4 regions of the Paenibacillus lacisediminis genome follow, and region 4 is predicted to be linked to each of the others. Evidence: riboswitches for the same ligand, from Rfam matches in the RefSeq annotation. Region 4 holds a riboswitch; each other region holds the start of a gene.
What was found. Region 4 has a riboswitch for cyclic di-AMP ahead of ACLD72_RS31460 (C40 family peptidase). Riboswitches for the same ligand answer to the same signal wherever they lie in the genome.
Positions count from the first base shown of each region.

Region 1 (3,831 bases), on a different contig from region 4:
TCATCGGTACGACCGAGCTGATTTTCCAGGCGCAATCGGTCGTGACCATTACGTACGACGGCATGACGCCGTATCTGATCATCGCAATCATGTACTTTATTTTGACATTCACCTTGTCCCGTATTTTGGGCGTGTTCGAAAGGAAGTTGAAGACCAGTGATCACCGTTAAAGGTTTGCATAAAAAGTTTGGCCAGCTGCACATTTTGAAGGGGATCGACCTGGAAATTTCCAAAGGCGAGGTCGTCGTCGTCATCGGTCCCAGCGGATCGGGGAAAAGCACGTTTTTGCGCTGCCTGAACCTGCTGGAGGTTCCGACCGAAGGCGAAATCCGTTTCGAAGGCGAATCGATTACCGGGAAGGGGCACAACATCAACAAAACCCGCGAGAAAATGGGTATGGTGTTCCAGCATTTCAACCTGTTCCCGCACAAAACCGTCCTCGACAACATTACGCTGGCGCCGATCCGCGTGAAAAAGCTCGACAAGGGCAAAGCCGAAGCGATCGCCATGGATCTATTGCACACGGTCGGGCTGGAGGATAAACGGGACGCGTATCCTTCCCAGCTGTCCGGCGGGCAGAAGCAGCGGATTGCGATCGCCCGCGCGCTGGCGATGGAGCCGCATGTGATGCTGTTTGACGAGCCTACCTCGGCGCTTGACCCGGAAATGGTCGGCGAGGTGCTGGACGTGATGAAGAACCTGGCGGAGCGGGGGATGACGATGGTCATCGTCACCCATGAAATGGGCTTTGCCCGCGAGGTCGGAGACCGGATTCTGTTCATGGATCAGGGCGTGATTCTTGAGCAGGGGACGCCGCAGGAGGTGTTCGGCGCGCCGCAGCATCAGCGCACGAAGGATTTTTTAAGCAAAGTGCTGTAGGGTTGATCGCAATCCGATGAATTCAGGCTTCTCCTTAGCGGTAAAAAATGGTCTTATTGCCGGACATTTTACACTTCGGGTTGAAATAGCGGAAGTTTTTGTACCTATTCTTGGGCAGATGCCGCAAATGAGGCGGAATTTTCTTGCTCCTTTGAACAATAAGGACAAAAATGACCGCTATTTTTTGTTTGCCTGCTCATTTGGCCAAATAACGCCCAAAATGACCGCTATCCACTTCCAATTTTACCGATTTGTCATGATTTCTTCGACGAATTTATCGCATGGGAATGCGGGTTTCCGCGTTATGGATACTATTTCCTGCCCCAATGGTTACAAAATTGTGATATATTCAGGTAAGCCAAAACCTGCCTCGGCAGGTGCGGGGGATGATTCACCGAAAAACGGAGCGTTTAACGGACGAGGCCGGTTTTCTTGGGGTGAAGCGCTGAAACAGGGCGCCGGGGATATCCTTTTTCCCGAATCCGACAACTAACTCCGCAGGCGTATAAAAGGAGGACGGACAGTTGAGAAATCGCATATTTTCGAAAATCGCAAAAACAACACTGGTGGCCGCAAGTTTAGCGGCGGTTTTGCAAACGGTACCTGTGCACGCGGATGCGGTACATACGGCAGGGGAAGGAGATACCTTCTATCTGTTGTCCAAGAAATACGGGGTCGGCTTGGAGCAGTTGATGGACGCCAATAAAGGGATTGATCCCGGCAATATATACGAAGGGTTGAAGTTGACGATTCCGGAAACGGAAGCTCCTGCGGCAAAGACGATGAAAGCCGAAGCGGCGTCGGGGCCAAACTTATTGGCAACGGACAAAGTCGTCGAGGCCTGGGGAAAAACGTTTAATTATTCCAATACGATTCAGGTGAAAGCATCGGCCTACTCGGCAGCCGCCGACGAAAACGGAAAATGGGGTGCGGTCGATTATTTCGGCAACCCGCTGAAGCTTGGTACGATCGCCGTCGACCCTAGCGTGATTCCGATGGGAACGAAAGTGCTGGTCACCGGCTATGACCATGAAGGTTTGCCGAAGCAGGCGTTCGTGGCCACCGCCAGCGATCAGGGGAGCGCGATCAAAGGCAAGCGCGTCGACATCTTCATTCCCGGCAGCAAAGCATCCGCCATGACGTTCGGGTTTCAGGATGTCACCCTGTACGTGCTGAAGTAAGGTTCATTTTTGGTAAGCCAATTTATAAAGCGCGAGCGCTAGACTATAGGGTCTGATGCCTCGCGCTTTTCTTTTTATCTATACTTCGTCGTATGCAGCAATTCGGCTAAATCGACAAACTGATAACCTTTGGCCCGCATCGTTTGTATAATTTCCGGCAAAGCCTGGACCGTCCCGTTTAAGTTAGATCCGACGCCCCCTCCGGCGTGGAAAAGCACGATCGACCCGGGCCCTGCGGCGCCGAGTACGTTGGCTTCGACCTTGGATTTGTCCAGCCCTTTCCAATCCAGCGAATCCACGTTCCAGTTAACGATGGTGTAGCCGTTTTTCTTAACCCATTGGATTTGAGGTTCGCGGATTTCGCCGTAGGGAGGACGGATCAGCTTCGGCCGATACCCGACGGTTTGCTGAATGATTTTATCCGTGCGTAAAATTTCCGCTTGAAACTGCTTTAGCGACCGTTTTCCGAAATTCGGGTGGCCAAAGGAATGATTGCCGATGAGGTGGCCCTCATGGTGGATCCGTTTTACGAGCGCGGGGAATTTTTTCGCCCGGTTGCCGACGACAAAAAAGGTCGCCTTTACGCCCTGCTTTTGCAAAACGTCCAAAACCCGCGGCGTAAATCTTGGGTCCGGCCCGTCATCAAACGTCAGCGCCACCTGCTTGACTCTAGGTCCGTGAAATTTAAAGGTTTCGGAATATTTGCGCTGGAGCTCGCTTAAATCGGCCGGCTTGGGCTTGGCGTTCGCCTGAACCTGTGCGGCGGCTGTGGCGCTTGCTTCCGTGCCGTTAGGCTTTAGCGCGGCAGCCACAGCGCGGGGCGTTTCGGAAAGGGCCGGCATGACGGGCATGCTTCCCCCCGATAAACCGGTCACCGCCAAAATGGAAATGGAAATCAGCACGTTTCTGAACAGGGTAGACAACGAATTTTCCTCCTTCGTCCGGGTGTTGTTATGATTTGGTATGCCCATCTTTACCGGGATTTATAAAGAAGCATGCTATGAAAAACATCACAGACGTTCTTCCCGAAAAATTGCATTCTTTGATGAAGCAGACGTAAGGAAGAGGTGGATTTGGTGGCTATTGTGGTTAGCAACAGGCACATTGCTGACGGCGTGTTTTTATTGATGGCGGAAGGCCGCTTTGCCGGGAAAATGGGCCAGTTTTATATGCTCCGCGCCGGCGAAAGGTATCCTTTGCTGTCGCGGCCGATCAGTATTTTTGATTTGACGGAGGACCGGATCGGATTTTTGTACCGGGTTGCCGGGGAAGGAACCAGGCTGATCTCCCAGCTGAAGCCCGGCGATTCGCTCCAAATGGAAGGGCCCTTTGGCAACGGCTTTCCCCCGTTGGCGGGGAAAACGGCATTTGTCGGCGGCGGCATCGGCATCGCCCCGTTTTATTTTGCCTTGAGAACGGCGCCGCAGGCCGATGTATTTCTCGGCTTCAGCCAGGAAGCGTACATGGTGGAGGAGTTTCGCCAGGCGTCTACGGGCCGGATTTTGGTGGATGTGGGCGGATCGATACTCGACCGCGTCGATTTTGGCGCATATGATACGATCATCGCCTGCGGACCGCATCCGATGCTGCAAGCCGTGCAGCAAAAGCAGACGAGTCCGGAAAGCCGGGCCAAGGTGTACGTGTCCCTGGAAAACCGGATGGCCTGCGGTATCGGCGCTTGTTTGGTGTGCAGCGTGAAATGCCGGGATGGCCGCAAAAAAGCGTGCACGGATGGTCCCGTTTTTCCGGTGGAGGAGGTGGTGTTTGCGTG
Region 1 covers NZ_JBKIAX020000003.1:489,497-493,327, reverse strand. The annotation lists gene ACLD72_RS08445 (amino acid ABC transporter permease) at 1-170, shown strand, start outside; gene ACLD72_RS08440 (amino acid ABC transporter ATP-binding protein) at 157-879, shown strand; cyclic di-AMP (ydaO/yuaA leader) riboswitch at 1,226-1,399, shown strand; gene ACLD72_RS08435 (3D domain-containing protein) at 1,404-2,060, shown strand; gene ACLD72_RS08430 (polysaccharide deacetylase family protein) at 2,135-2,983, opposite strand; gene ACLD72_RS08425 (dihydroorotate dehydrogenase electron transfer subunit) at 3,137-3,831, shown strand, end outside; gene ACLD72_RS08420 (dihydroorotate dehydrogenase) at 3,829-3,831, shown strand, end outside.
Region 1: linked by a shared signal. The riboswitch ahead of ACLD72_RS08435 (3D domain-containing protein) and the one ahead of ACLD72_RS31460 (C40 family peptidase) in region 4 are both predicted to bind cyclic di-AMP.

Region 2 (3,831 bases), on a different contig from region 4:
AGCAGCAACGCGAAGGTTGCAGCGGCTGGAGGATACGACTGCAGCAGCAGCGCGGGGGTTGCAGCGGCTGGAGGCTACGACTGCTGCAACAACTGCGGGGGCTGCGGCTGCTGTGGTTGCAGCGGCGAAGAGCCCGGGCGCTCTTTGCCCGGCGGGTTGAACAGATAGATCACGTAAGCGACGATCGCCGGCAGGGCGATATAGAACAGGCCGGCGGCGATATTCAGCGCTCCGCCCATAAACATCAGGCTCAAAGCCATAAGGATGCTGTCAAAGATCACATGCGCGAAAACGACGGTCGCAAAGCCGTAACGCAGGAAAATGAAGCTGAACAGCAGCCCGATAAAGGTCAGTTCGATCGGCCGCGAAATGACCGGATAGATCGGATACAGCGTATGGCCGAAAGCCCAGATCAAGGTCGTCAGCAAACTGGCGACAAACGTGCTGCGGAACATCTTTTTCAGCATAGGAATGCCGAACAACCGGTAGACGGCTTCTTCGCCGATCCCGGCCACCCAGGCGAGCAGCGGGAACAGGATCGGGTAGACCATGTTGTATGGCGATTGTGTCGCATCGGTTGTCGACCACGTATGAATCGTTCTTTCCAGGATGAAGAATACGACCGACTGCACCCCGAGCAAAATCAACGCCCACGCGTAGCCGTCGGCTACCGAGGTCAGCACGTGGCGGCCGTACCCTTCCTCCCTGGACCGTGCCCACAAATTGATGCCGTTTTTCCGCCACAGTCCGTCTCCACCAACGAGCGAGAAGTATACGGAAGCGGCAAGAATCAAGGTGACCAGCCCTTGAATCACGAACCCGACCGCCAGCACGATCGGACCCAGCCCATCCTTTTCGAATACCGGCAGCATGTTGACTGTCCCGATGACGGACAAGACGAAGTAGGCAGAGGCCAGAAGAATCCCGCGTTTAAAAGAGGTGTGCGCCCGCGTCAGCGCGCTGTACACGATGGCCAGAATACCGAGCACAACCGTGAACAGGGCGTATCCGGCAAAGGTAAGCCAGTTGGCGAGGCGCGTCTGGCCGGCGACGTAATCGGCATGCGGCTTAGGAACCGTAAAATAGCTTTCGAGCGATGACACGGCGCCGTATTCGTAGCGGATATCGATCGCTGCCCGCGATTCTCCGAGTTCAACCCCCTTTACGTTATAGAGCAGGCCGACATCGCCCTCGCCGGACACGAGTTCGAGCTTGGACGGATCAAAACCAAACGCCGACAGATACGGTGCGGCGAGCCGCTCCTTCTCCTCCATCGTCAAGTCGCCTTCCCAGGCGCGCATCGAATCGTTGGTTTCGGTACCGTAGTTGAGCATCATCTGCTTGTTCGCATTGCTCGACGAAGCGATTTCCTCAAAACTCACGACTTTGCCGGTCGTCATGTGAACGTCCACGGTCAAAGCGCCCAGCACATCATTTGGCTCATTAAAACGGACGCGAAAAACGTCGTACGGAAATTGTTTATCATATGTTTTCATGTACGTGGCAAGCAAATCCGCCTTCGTTAAATAACCGTACAAATCGGAGCGCGATTCATATGTAACGAGCGCATTTTCGGGGTGACCGGACAAATCGATGTTCAGCTCCGACTGGGCAAAATCGATCGCTTTCGTTCTGGCCTGCGCTTTGGTGATAACGTTATCCGACTGTTCCATCTGCAGCGTGTCGGAAGCCGTGGACGGAAAGACCTGGACGATGAAGAAGACGACCAAGCCGATCAGGGCCATTAGCCAAAGCGTTTTTGTCTTCAGCCTGCGGCTGGACGGTTTCATAGGTGAAAACATTACAAAACTCCTTTTTAAAAATTTTTGTGCACGGGTATGATTTTACGGCAACTACATCACAGTAAAGATAACATAGTGGGATTTCCAGCGCCAGTTGCAGGCAAAAATGATGAAAAGACGCAATATTCCCGTTATGCCTTAGCATGGCTCAGATTGAACGGGAAGAAGATCGGGGATTTCCCGTTTCCAGCGCTTTTTCACCGTTTTTAATGAAAATACGCCTTTGTAGTGAAAGTAAATAAGGATTATAATCCATTTGACGAAAATGAATGAAAACAATTGAAAAAAATAGGGCCGAATTTCGACTTCGAAAACGGGGGAACCGATTTTTTTGGGGTGAATTTCGCTTGATTTGGGCAGCAGGCGCATGGCTGCCTAGTCCGGCGATTAGGGCAACTGTGCATGTCCGAATCCGTCAGCTAACCTCGTAGGCCGCATGCAGCAGGAACCAAAAACCGAAAGGCATTGGATTTCCAGTGCTTTTTTCTTTTGTTCTTTTACGACAACAATGGGGTGAATGAATTGCTTTTCAAAAAAATCAGCTTTTCCCCGCCGCAAATTCTGGTGTTGGGATTTGCGCTCATCATTCTGCTGGGATCGCTGCTGCTGATGCTGCCGATTTCCAGTACGACGGGGGAAACGCTGCCGTTCGTCGATGCGCTGTTTACGGCTACTTCGGCGACTTGTGTGACGGGACTGGTCGTCCGTGACACCGGGACCTATTTTTCCACGTTTGGCCAAGTTGTAATCATGCTGCTGATTCAGGTCGGCGGGCTTGGTTTTATGACCATGGCCACTCTGTTTTCACTTGTGTTGAAACGGAAAATTTCGCTGAAGGACCGGCTGATCCTGCAGGAGGCGATGAACCAAAACACGATGGAAGGCATCGTCCGCCTGATCCGCAAGGTGCTGATGTATTCGCTGGTCATCGAATCCTGCGCGGCGCTGCTGTTCGCCATTCGCTGGGCGTTTGACATGCCGCTCGGACGCGCGCTGTACTTCGGCGTTTTTCATGCGGTATCGATGTTTAACAACGCCGGCTTTGACCTGTTTGGCGGATACCGCAGTTTGACGATGTACGTGGCGGATCCGATCGTCAACTTCGTGGCGATGTTTCTGATCGTGTCCGGGGGTATCGGGTTCATCGTTATGTCGGACATCATGGATTTCCGGCGGCGCCGCAAGCTGTCGCTGCATTCCAAGGTGGTGCTGTCGATGACGGCGGCGCTGATTGTGGTCGGGGCTCTGGTTATATTTATATTCGAATTCACCAATTCGCGTACCCTGGCGCCGCTCGGTTGGGGCGGGAAATTTTGGGCCTCGCTGTTTCAGTCGGTGACGCCGCGGACGGCGGGGGCCAACACGCTTGACATCGGCGCGCTGCGGCAGGCCTCGCAATTTTTTATCATCATCCTGATGTTCATCGGGGCTTCGCCCAGCTCAACCGGCGGCGGGATTAAAACGACCACGTTCACCATCCTCGTCGGCGCTGTGTTCTCCATGATCCGCGGTCGGTCGGACCTCGTCCTGTTCCGGTACCGGATGGCGCAGGAGCGTATTTTTAAAGCGGTTACGATTACGATGCTTGCTTTATTCCTGGTGGTAGCTGTCGCCATGGTGCTGTCCACGACCGAGGACGCCAGCTTTCTGAGCATTTTGTTCGAGACGACCTCGGCGTTTGGCACCGTCGGTCTATCGATGGGGCTGACCGGGAAGCTGACGGTGATCGGCAAAATCATCATCAGCTTTACGATGTTCGCCGGTAGGCTCGGGCTGCTTACGCTAGCCTATGCGCTTGGACCGAAGAAAGGCAAGGAATTGTACCGCCATCCGGAAGGCAAAATGATTATAGGATAAGATAAGGGGACTCAGGATTAACCATGAAAATGCAGCAGTTTGTAATCATCGGACTGGGCCGGTTCGGCTCCAGCCTCGCCTTGGAGTTGATGGACCTCGGGTATGAGGTGCTGGGCATCGACCGGGACGAAGAGGTGGTAAACGAAATGAGCGACCAGCTTACGCACGCCGT
Region 2 covers NZ_JBKIAX020000002.1:269,302-273,132, reverse strand. The annotation lists gene ACLD72_RS04565 (CPBP family intramembrane glutamic endopeptidase) at 75-1,802, opposite strand; cyclic di-AMP (ydaO/yuaA leader) riboswitch at 2,085-2,251, shown strand; gene ACLD72_RS04560 (TrkH family potassium uptake protein) at 2,316-3,659, shown strand; gene ACLD72_RS04555 (potassium channel family protein) at 3,683-3,831, shown strand, end outside.
Region 2: linked by a shared signal. The riboswitch ahead of ACLD72_RS04560 (TrkH family potassium uptake protein) and the one ahead of ACLD72_RS31460 (C40 family peptidase) in region 4 are both predicted to bind cyclic di-AMP.

Region 3 (3,831 bases), on a different contig from region 4:
ATTGAGCGATGCCGAAGCGCACCTCTTTCCCTTCCATGCTGCCCTGCGAAGCATCGATGCCAAGCGCGTTCAGCACCGGATTGCCGCTCTTCTCGGCGGTGTAAGCAACAGTAAGGAACACAAGGAACAAGACCATCATCGCCGAAAATATAACCCAACCCTGCTTCCGGCTTTTCGCGAATCTGCCGTACATGAAGGGCAGCGACGCGGCCAACGACCACATCGACAGGATCTCAATCACATTGGTCAGCGGGTTCGGATTTTCAAACGGATGCGACGAGTTAGCGCCCATAAAGCCGCCGCCGTTGGTGCCCAGATGCTTGATCGACTCCAGCGAAGCGATTGGCCCGATCGCAATCTGCTGATTCGCGCCTTCAAGCGTCGTTACCGTCAGGGTAGAACCAAGCGTCTGCGGCACCTGCAGCGCGACCAGTACGAGCGTGACGATCAACGCCAGCGGGAAGAAAATCCGCGTATGCGCCTTAACGAAATCCTCAAAGAAATTACCCAAGGTTTTGCCCTTGCTCGTAATGCCCCGGACAAACGCGACTGCGACCGAGAGGCCCGTAGCCGCCGACGTAAACATCATCATCATGATCACAGCCATTTGCGAGAAGTACGTCAGCCCCGTCTCGCCGCTGTAATGCTGCAGATTTGTGTTCGTAATGAAGCTGATCACCGTGTTCATCACCAGCGTCGGCTCCATATTGCCGATACCGTTGGGATTCAACGGCAAGCCGCTCTGCACCCGCAGCAGCAAGTAACTTACCGCGACGAGCATAAGGTTGGTTGCGATAAAGCTGATCGCGTACCGTTTCCAGCTCATGCCCGCGCGATGCTTCAGACCGATGACCGCATAAATGGGTTTCTCGGCCCACCCGAATATTTTATCCGTGCGGTTGGGTTCGTTAGAGAAAACGTGATACAAATAATTACCGAGCGGTTTGGCGATCAGCATTAAAATACCGATTACGATTATGATTTGCAGTATATCCATGACCGTTCCTCCCACTATTAGAGGTAGTTCAAAAAGTCATCTTTCCATGACGAAGCCGTTCAAAGAAGAGGACTCGACGTCGAATCTTGAATTCAGCCGGGCCTTCCGTTGCTCACGTACCCAAAACGTACGCTCCGCTACTCAGTCCCTAGCTTCATCCAACCTTCTCGGTCCTAAAAACCTGACTTTTTGAACTTACACTATAAACAAAACTCGACGTTTTGAACTTTCACCATAAACAAAACTCGTTAAAACTTTTCCGGATGAAGCAACGCATAGATTAGATAGATCAGCAATGCAAACGTAAAAATCAACACGATGGTCATTCGCGTTCGCCTCCCGTATCCTCCACCGTTTTACCGCACCAAACGACAAATCCAACTATAAGCGCGAAGGCGACGGTCAACGTTAGTACCATCCAAATATCCAGCATCATGACACTCCTCCAATGGTTAATCCGTCAGGTGGCTGAGCAGAAACCCGACTTCCCCGCTTTTTGTGTGCACCACGTAGGAAGCACCGAGTTGCTTATAAATCGCATCCGGGTGCCACGCCGTCGTCACGACAGTTACCGCCCCGCACGACCAGCGGGAAGCGACCTGCAAATACTGGCAGCTCAGCGGCAAGCTGGTCTCAAAGATAAACACGCGACCGATCGGAAATGCGGGCACCCCGCCCATTTGATTACGGGTGGTATTTACACGCAAAATCTCATCCACTCCCAATTCCCTCAGCAACTTTTCTTCCCTTTTATTATTGGTTAGGACCGCTACCGGGACTTTTCGGTACAATAGCAACTGAACGAAGTTTCTCCCCGCTTGATTGGAAGCGGCCACTAAAATACGGCTTTTCTCCATAATTTCCTCCCCCGGATCAAGAAAGAAGGCAACAAAAAAGAAGCCTTGGAAAAGAGGAACCTTTTCCGCGGCTTCTTGCAGTCGACCCGACCGGCCCGCGACAAAATGTTGCCTCTCCACACGCTTACGAGGTTAGCTGACGGATTCGGGCGTGAGAGTCGCCCTACACCCGGCATTTGAATATGCCGGGTGATTCACCCCATGAAGCCGGCTAATGGCTTCTATTGGTTCCCCCGTTCCTTGTGTCTTTCAAGGATTCAGCGATACATGAAATCATCATTTTCAATTACAGCTAGCTGACGATTCGGGCGGTGAGAGGCGCCCTCCGTCTTTGACAAATGAGTTATGACCGATGATGACGCCCCCAACGGTTTCGATCGGCTTGCTCTCACACAAGCTTCGGCTCGTTGACTTCGTATTCGATCGGCAAATCCATTCAGAATCGAATGGCCATTCAATTCATGGATTGTATCTTACTCCTTAGCTAAATTGTTGTAAAACGATGCAGCTAGCATATCCGTGAAAAAAAGAAACTTTAAGATGAGGTTAGCGCTCTCAGAACATTAAATCTTTATTTTCCTCGCAAATACTCATGATTATATGGCTTTTCATGTATTTTTACGGAATTTTTACACCTTTGAACGGTTTATTTTATTCCTTTTTTACATTACCTTGAACTATAGTTAGAAGCGGGAATATAGACGGACAGGAGGGGTTACATGTATAAGCCGGAATCGAGGTGGATGCTATGGAAGCCTTATGTAAGCATCACTTTGCTCATCGCTTTCATGACCGTCGCCATGCAGCCGTTCGGACTAGCGTTTGATTTAGTCAACATTGCACTTCTCTATTTGCTGCCCGTGCTATTGAGTGCCGCCCTCTGGGGACTGCGTCCAGCTCTTTATGCCGCAGTTATGGGAGTCTTGGCATTCGATTTCTTTTTCGTTTCTCCAACTTTGAGTTTTACGATCGCGGACTTGCGCTATCTGATCTCGTTTGGCGTTTATTTGGCAGTAGCCGCGTTAACGGCCAGCCTGGCGGTAAAGCTGAAGAGGCAGTTGCTATACTCTAAGCAGAGGGAGGAGCATACAGCCGCGCTCTACGTGCTGAGCCGGCAAATGAGCGATATCACGGACATTCATTCCCTGCTCAATAATGTTTCCCAGCAAGTTTCACAAACCATCGGTACGGAGATTGCGATTTATTTGCCGGGCGAACAAAGCAATTTAGTGCTGACCCATTGCTCCTCGGTTCATAGCGATTGGGGACAGGGCGAAACGGAAAAAGTGATGGCCAAGCTGGCGTTCGATCACGGCGAAGCGGTCGGATACGGAACCAATACCTTGAGAGATTCTCCAGGCCATTACCTGCCGCTGAGAACCGAAGACCGTGTGCACGGGGTATTGGCGCTCAATCTGAAAGATCGGAAAAGCGGGTTCACCACCGAGCAGTTGCGGATGTTGGATGCCCTGGGCGGTATGGCGGCCAGCGCCATTGCTCGCGTGAAACTGGCGGAGGAAGCCAAAATCGCTCATTTGACGGCTGAATCGGAACGGCTTCGCACAGCTATTCTGGATTCCGTTTCTCATGAATTGCGCACTCCGTTAGCCGCCATTATCGGCTCGGCAACCAGCCTAATTGAAGGCAATTCTCTTTTTTCTTCGGAGGATCGTACGGAATTGCTTCTTACCATTCGGGATGGCGCCCTCCGTATGAATCGGTTGGTCAAAAACCTGCTCAGCATGGTGCAATTGGAAAGCGGCATGCTGCGTCTCAGAAAAAATTGGTGTGATGTAGAAGATCTGATCGGCGTCACCTTGGCACAAGTCAAAGATTTTCAGCAGCATCGAAAGCTGCGGGTAGACCTTCCAGCATCCGTTCCTATGGTAATGGGCGATGAAATTTTGCTCGAGCAAATGCTGGTCAACGTGGTCAGCAACGCGATCAAATACAGTTCGGATTACAGCGATATTCTCA
Region 3 covers NZ_JBKIAX020000002.1:248,261-252,091, forward strand. The annotation lists gene kdpA (potassium-transporting ATPase subunit KdpA) at 1-997, opposite strand, end outside; gene kdpF (K(+)-transporting ATPase subunit F) at 1,246-1,323, opposite strand; gene ACLD72_RS04505 (hypothetical protein) at 1,450-1,854, opposite strand; cyclic di-AMP (ydaO/yuaA leader) riboswitch at 1,962-2,127, opposite strand; gene ACLD72_RS04510 (ATP-binding protein) at 2,574-3,831, shown strand, end outside.
Region 3: linked by a shared signal. The riboswitch ahead of ACLD72_RS04505 (hypothetical protein) and the one ahead of ACLD72_RS31460 (C40 family peptidase) in region 4 are both predicted to bind cyclic di-AMP.

Region 4 (3,831 bases):
ACAACTATTTGAAAACGGAGGTGCCCGAACCTCTCCTTTCGCGCTCCAATATGAGCGTGACCAAGCTAATCGAGGCCCTGCTCGGAACGCTTATATGGTAACTTTTAGGGGGTAATAGAGTATGACCTATGTGCGTCAGGGATGGAGCCTGCTGAAAAGCCAGTTTCCCTCCGTCATCATTTTGTTCCTGTATCAGCTGCTGTGGGGGTTGTTTTTGTACCGGCTGGTCGATACTGCCGTTACCGCTCTGCTGCAAAGATATCCTGATCCGCTGCCAACGCAGCTCAGCCGGTTTCTGTTTCTGCTGGAAGGGCGTATTTATTTGGGGAGCAATCCGGACGTCCGCCTTTATTTGGGATTGCTGATCGGCATGGCGGTTCTGCGTCTTCTGCTCACGCCTCTCATTCAAGCGGGAATTTTTTACGGGCTTGTCCCTTCCGAGAGCCGCGCGCACGGACTGCCGCTGTTCCGCGGAATGAAGGAATTCTGGAAACCGGTCGCCCTGTTTTATGCCCTTGAACTTATTTTAATTATGCTGCCTTCCTTCTGGATTGTTCCCAAGCTCCTGCGATTATGGCCGTATCTGCTGGGGTCCGGGGGACAAATGGCCCCGATGCTGACGGGCCTCATCTACATCCTGGGTTGGTTCGTTTACGGCTGGCTGGTAAGGCAATGCCTCCTCTACGTGCAATTTGGATATTTGTTTAAATCCAGCGTCTGGGGTTCCCTCCTCGTCTGTTTCCGGCACCTTCTGCAGGGCATCGGGATCTCCCTGATCCTGGGCGCGTTCGGACTGGGCGTTTTCCTGCTGTTCGGAACGGTCTCCTGGATCTGGACCGGCATGTTGGCGCTGATCCTGCAGCAAACCTACCCTCTTTTTCGCAGCGCTTTTAAAGTTTGGCAAGTCACCTCGCAATATCGCCTCTGGCAGACAAAAACCGAAAAAAGTTAAATTTTTTTCATCTCTCCGAAACCTTTACGGCACAAGGCCTTCGCGACTTTGCGAAGGCCTTGTGTGAGGTTTTCCCCTCTTAATCTTGCGAATTAACCATTGCCAAATGATCCCTGCCTTTGTTAAAATAACAGCAGCACAATTTCAGTAACAGTTTTGTAATTATTTTTGTCATCTTTGGCAGGAAAATAGCAAGCTACGTCGAATAAGTCTTATCAGGTGTGAAATCAAAGCCGAATTCCCTGCGCCGGGGAAACGGGGGAACCACTTTGGGTGAATTGATCTCGTAAGTGAGGGATCATAGGGAACCTTCAACCGAATCCTTAAGCTAACCTCGTAGGCATTGGAAGGAGCATACTTCTTGAAAAAGCGTTTGACCGTAACAGCAGTAAGTTTCGCGTTGCTCTTCACTATCGGAACTGGCAGCGTTTTCGCGGATTCCAAGTTGAACAGCGCCATTGACAATGGTCTCGGATCTCCTTATTCCTCAGGCGGAACAACGACTTCCGGTTTTGACTGTTCCGGATTTACGATGTATGTATTTAACCAACTCGGCATTGATCTTCCTCATCAATCAGGCTCCCAATTCGAGATGGGAACAAAAGTTTCCAAGGACGAATTAATCGCTGGCGATCTGGTGTTCTTCAACACTTCCGGCGATGGCATATCTCATGTTGGCATTTATGTCGGTGACGGCGAGTTTGCGCATGCCTCTTCCTCCAAAGGAGTGGTCATCAGCAAACTGAGCGAGAGCTACTATGAGAAGCGGTATGTCGGAGCGAAACGCATTATGAGCTCCGAGAAATATGAAGCTGTAACGGCCGAACAGTAATCGGAAACACTATAACGATTCGATAAACCCGCAGGGATGATGGGGCAGCCACATCTCTGCGGGTTTTTCATGTTTACATGAAGGCCCTAGGAATCATTACCCAGACTTACCCGCTCCGCAAACAGGCCAAAAGCATCCTTTTTGCCGGGAAACTTGCCAATGTTGGCCCGCTTTGGTAAAATGACCAACAGAAATAGTAACAACTTTGTAATTTTTGTTGTAACGTCGTTTTAGGGTGCATACTACATGAACTGCCGAATTCCCCGCACCCGGGAAACGGGGGAACCACATCAGGGTGAATTGATCTCGCTTCAAAGGGATCATAGGGAACCTTCAACCGAATCCTTAAGCTAACCTCGCAGGCCTTGGAAGGAGTTAGACATCTTGAGAAAGACTTTAGCAGCAGCGGTAACGAGTTTGGCTTTATGCTTCACCCTGGGAGCTGGAAGCGCCTTCGCGGCCGAGCAGGAAACTTCGCTCTCCGGCATTGTCGATTCCGTGTACGGCACGCCCTACAAATACGGCGGCACCAGCACGGCCGGATTTGATTGCTCCGGGTTTACGCGGTATGTGTTTAAGCAAATGGGCGTTACGCTCCCTCGCGTATCCACGGCCCAATACAAGGCAGGTACGGCGGTGTCCAAAAGCGAGCTGCAAGCCGGCGACCTTGTCTTCTTTAACACCCTGGGGGGCGGAAAAGTATCGCATGTAGGCATCTACGTTGGCGACGGAGAATTTGCCCATGCCTCCTCTTCCAAAGGAATCCGGATCGACAAGTTGAGCAACAGTTATTATGAGAACCGCTACGTTGGCGCGAAGCGGGTGCTCAGCAAATACGGTTACTCCGTGTACGCAGCGGAATCTTGAACCTCCGCCGGCGCTTTATTTCCGCTTCACATGACCTGCCTGCCGTAAGCCTATTCCATGCGAAATGGCTTGCGGTTTTTTTCATCCCTATCTATATAACGAAGCGACACGCCAAAAGGTTACCGATTTTTTGTGTATTCCCATATATCCACAGGAGTCCGAACGCCGGCAAAACCTTTACAAGTTAAGTAAATCCCGTTAGAGTGAGGGTAATAGGAATGCCGTTTTTAAAGGAGGATCCTAATGGATAAACCGATTATTCAATTTCGCATCGTCCCCATGGAAGAGAGCCACGGCGCGGAAATCTGCACCTGGCGTTACGATTCTCCCTATGACATCTACAGCTGGCTTCCTTGGGAACAAATGAAAGCGCTCGATGTTGAATTCGGCAATCCGGCGATCAGAGCGGAGCAATACGTGTCTGTGCTGGACGAAAGCGGAGAACTTGCGGGATTTGCTCAATATTTCCCGCTTAAGGATGTCACGCGGCTCGGCATCGGCATGAAACCGGAATTGTGCGGACATGGGCTCGGCAAACGATTTGTAACAAAGATCGTCGAGGAGGCACTGCGGCGGAAACCGGACCATGAGATCGACCTGGAAGTGCTTACGTGGAACACCCGGGCGATTCGCGCTTATCAAAAGGCCGGCTTCACCATCACGGACCTTTACGAGAAAATGACCCCTGGCGGTATCTCCAAGCCTTTTTATTGCATGGTTTATCGGGGGCCTCGGGCTTCATCCTAAAGGCCCTTGATCTGTTAGAGCGGACTTGCCTATGAAGTTTGTTACAAATTTTACCGCGATTGCGATGGAATTGTTCCTATTTTTGACACAAAGACTATGATCGAGCGGCATGTTCCGTTATAATGATTAAGGTAGCTTACATAGGAGGGGCGATTGGAATGCAAAAGTGGATCATGAGCGGGTTGTTTCTCGTAGCTTGCGCTTTGGCCGTCGTACTGATGTTCACCCTGCCAAGCCGGGAGCAGACCGCTAAGGAAGCCAAACCGCAATTGCCTGAAATTACGATGAATGCGGAACAAGCCGAAGCCACCGTCAAAGCCAACTGTATCACCTGCCACGGAGATCAGTTGCAAGGAGGCGCGGGACCGAATCTGCAAAAGATCGGCGCCGAACTGACGGCTGACCAGCTTTACGGCATTATCACCAAAGGCAA
Region 4 covers NZ_JBKIAX020000030.1:30,386-34,216, forward strand. The annotation lists gene ACLD72_RS31445 (M1 family metallopeptidase) at 1-101, shown strand, start outside; gene ACLD72_RS31450 (hypothetical protein) at 122-952, shown strand; cyclic di-AMP (ydaO/yuaA leader) riboswitch at 1,174-1,310, shown strand; gene ACLD72_RS31455 (C40 family peptidase) at 1,314-1,784, shown strand; cyclic di-AMP (ydaO/yuaA leader) riboswitch at 2,027-2,164, shown strand; gene ACLD72_RS31460 (C40 family peptidase) at 2,169-2,651, shown strand; gene ACLD72_RS31465 (GNAT family N-acetyltransferase) at 2,895-3,398, shown strand; gene ACLD72_RS31470 (c-type cytochrome) at 3,557-3,831, shown strand, end outside.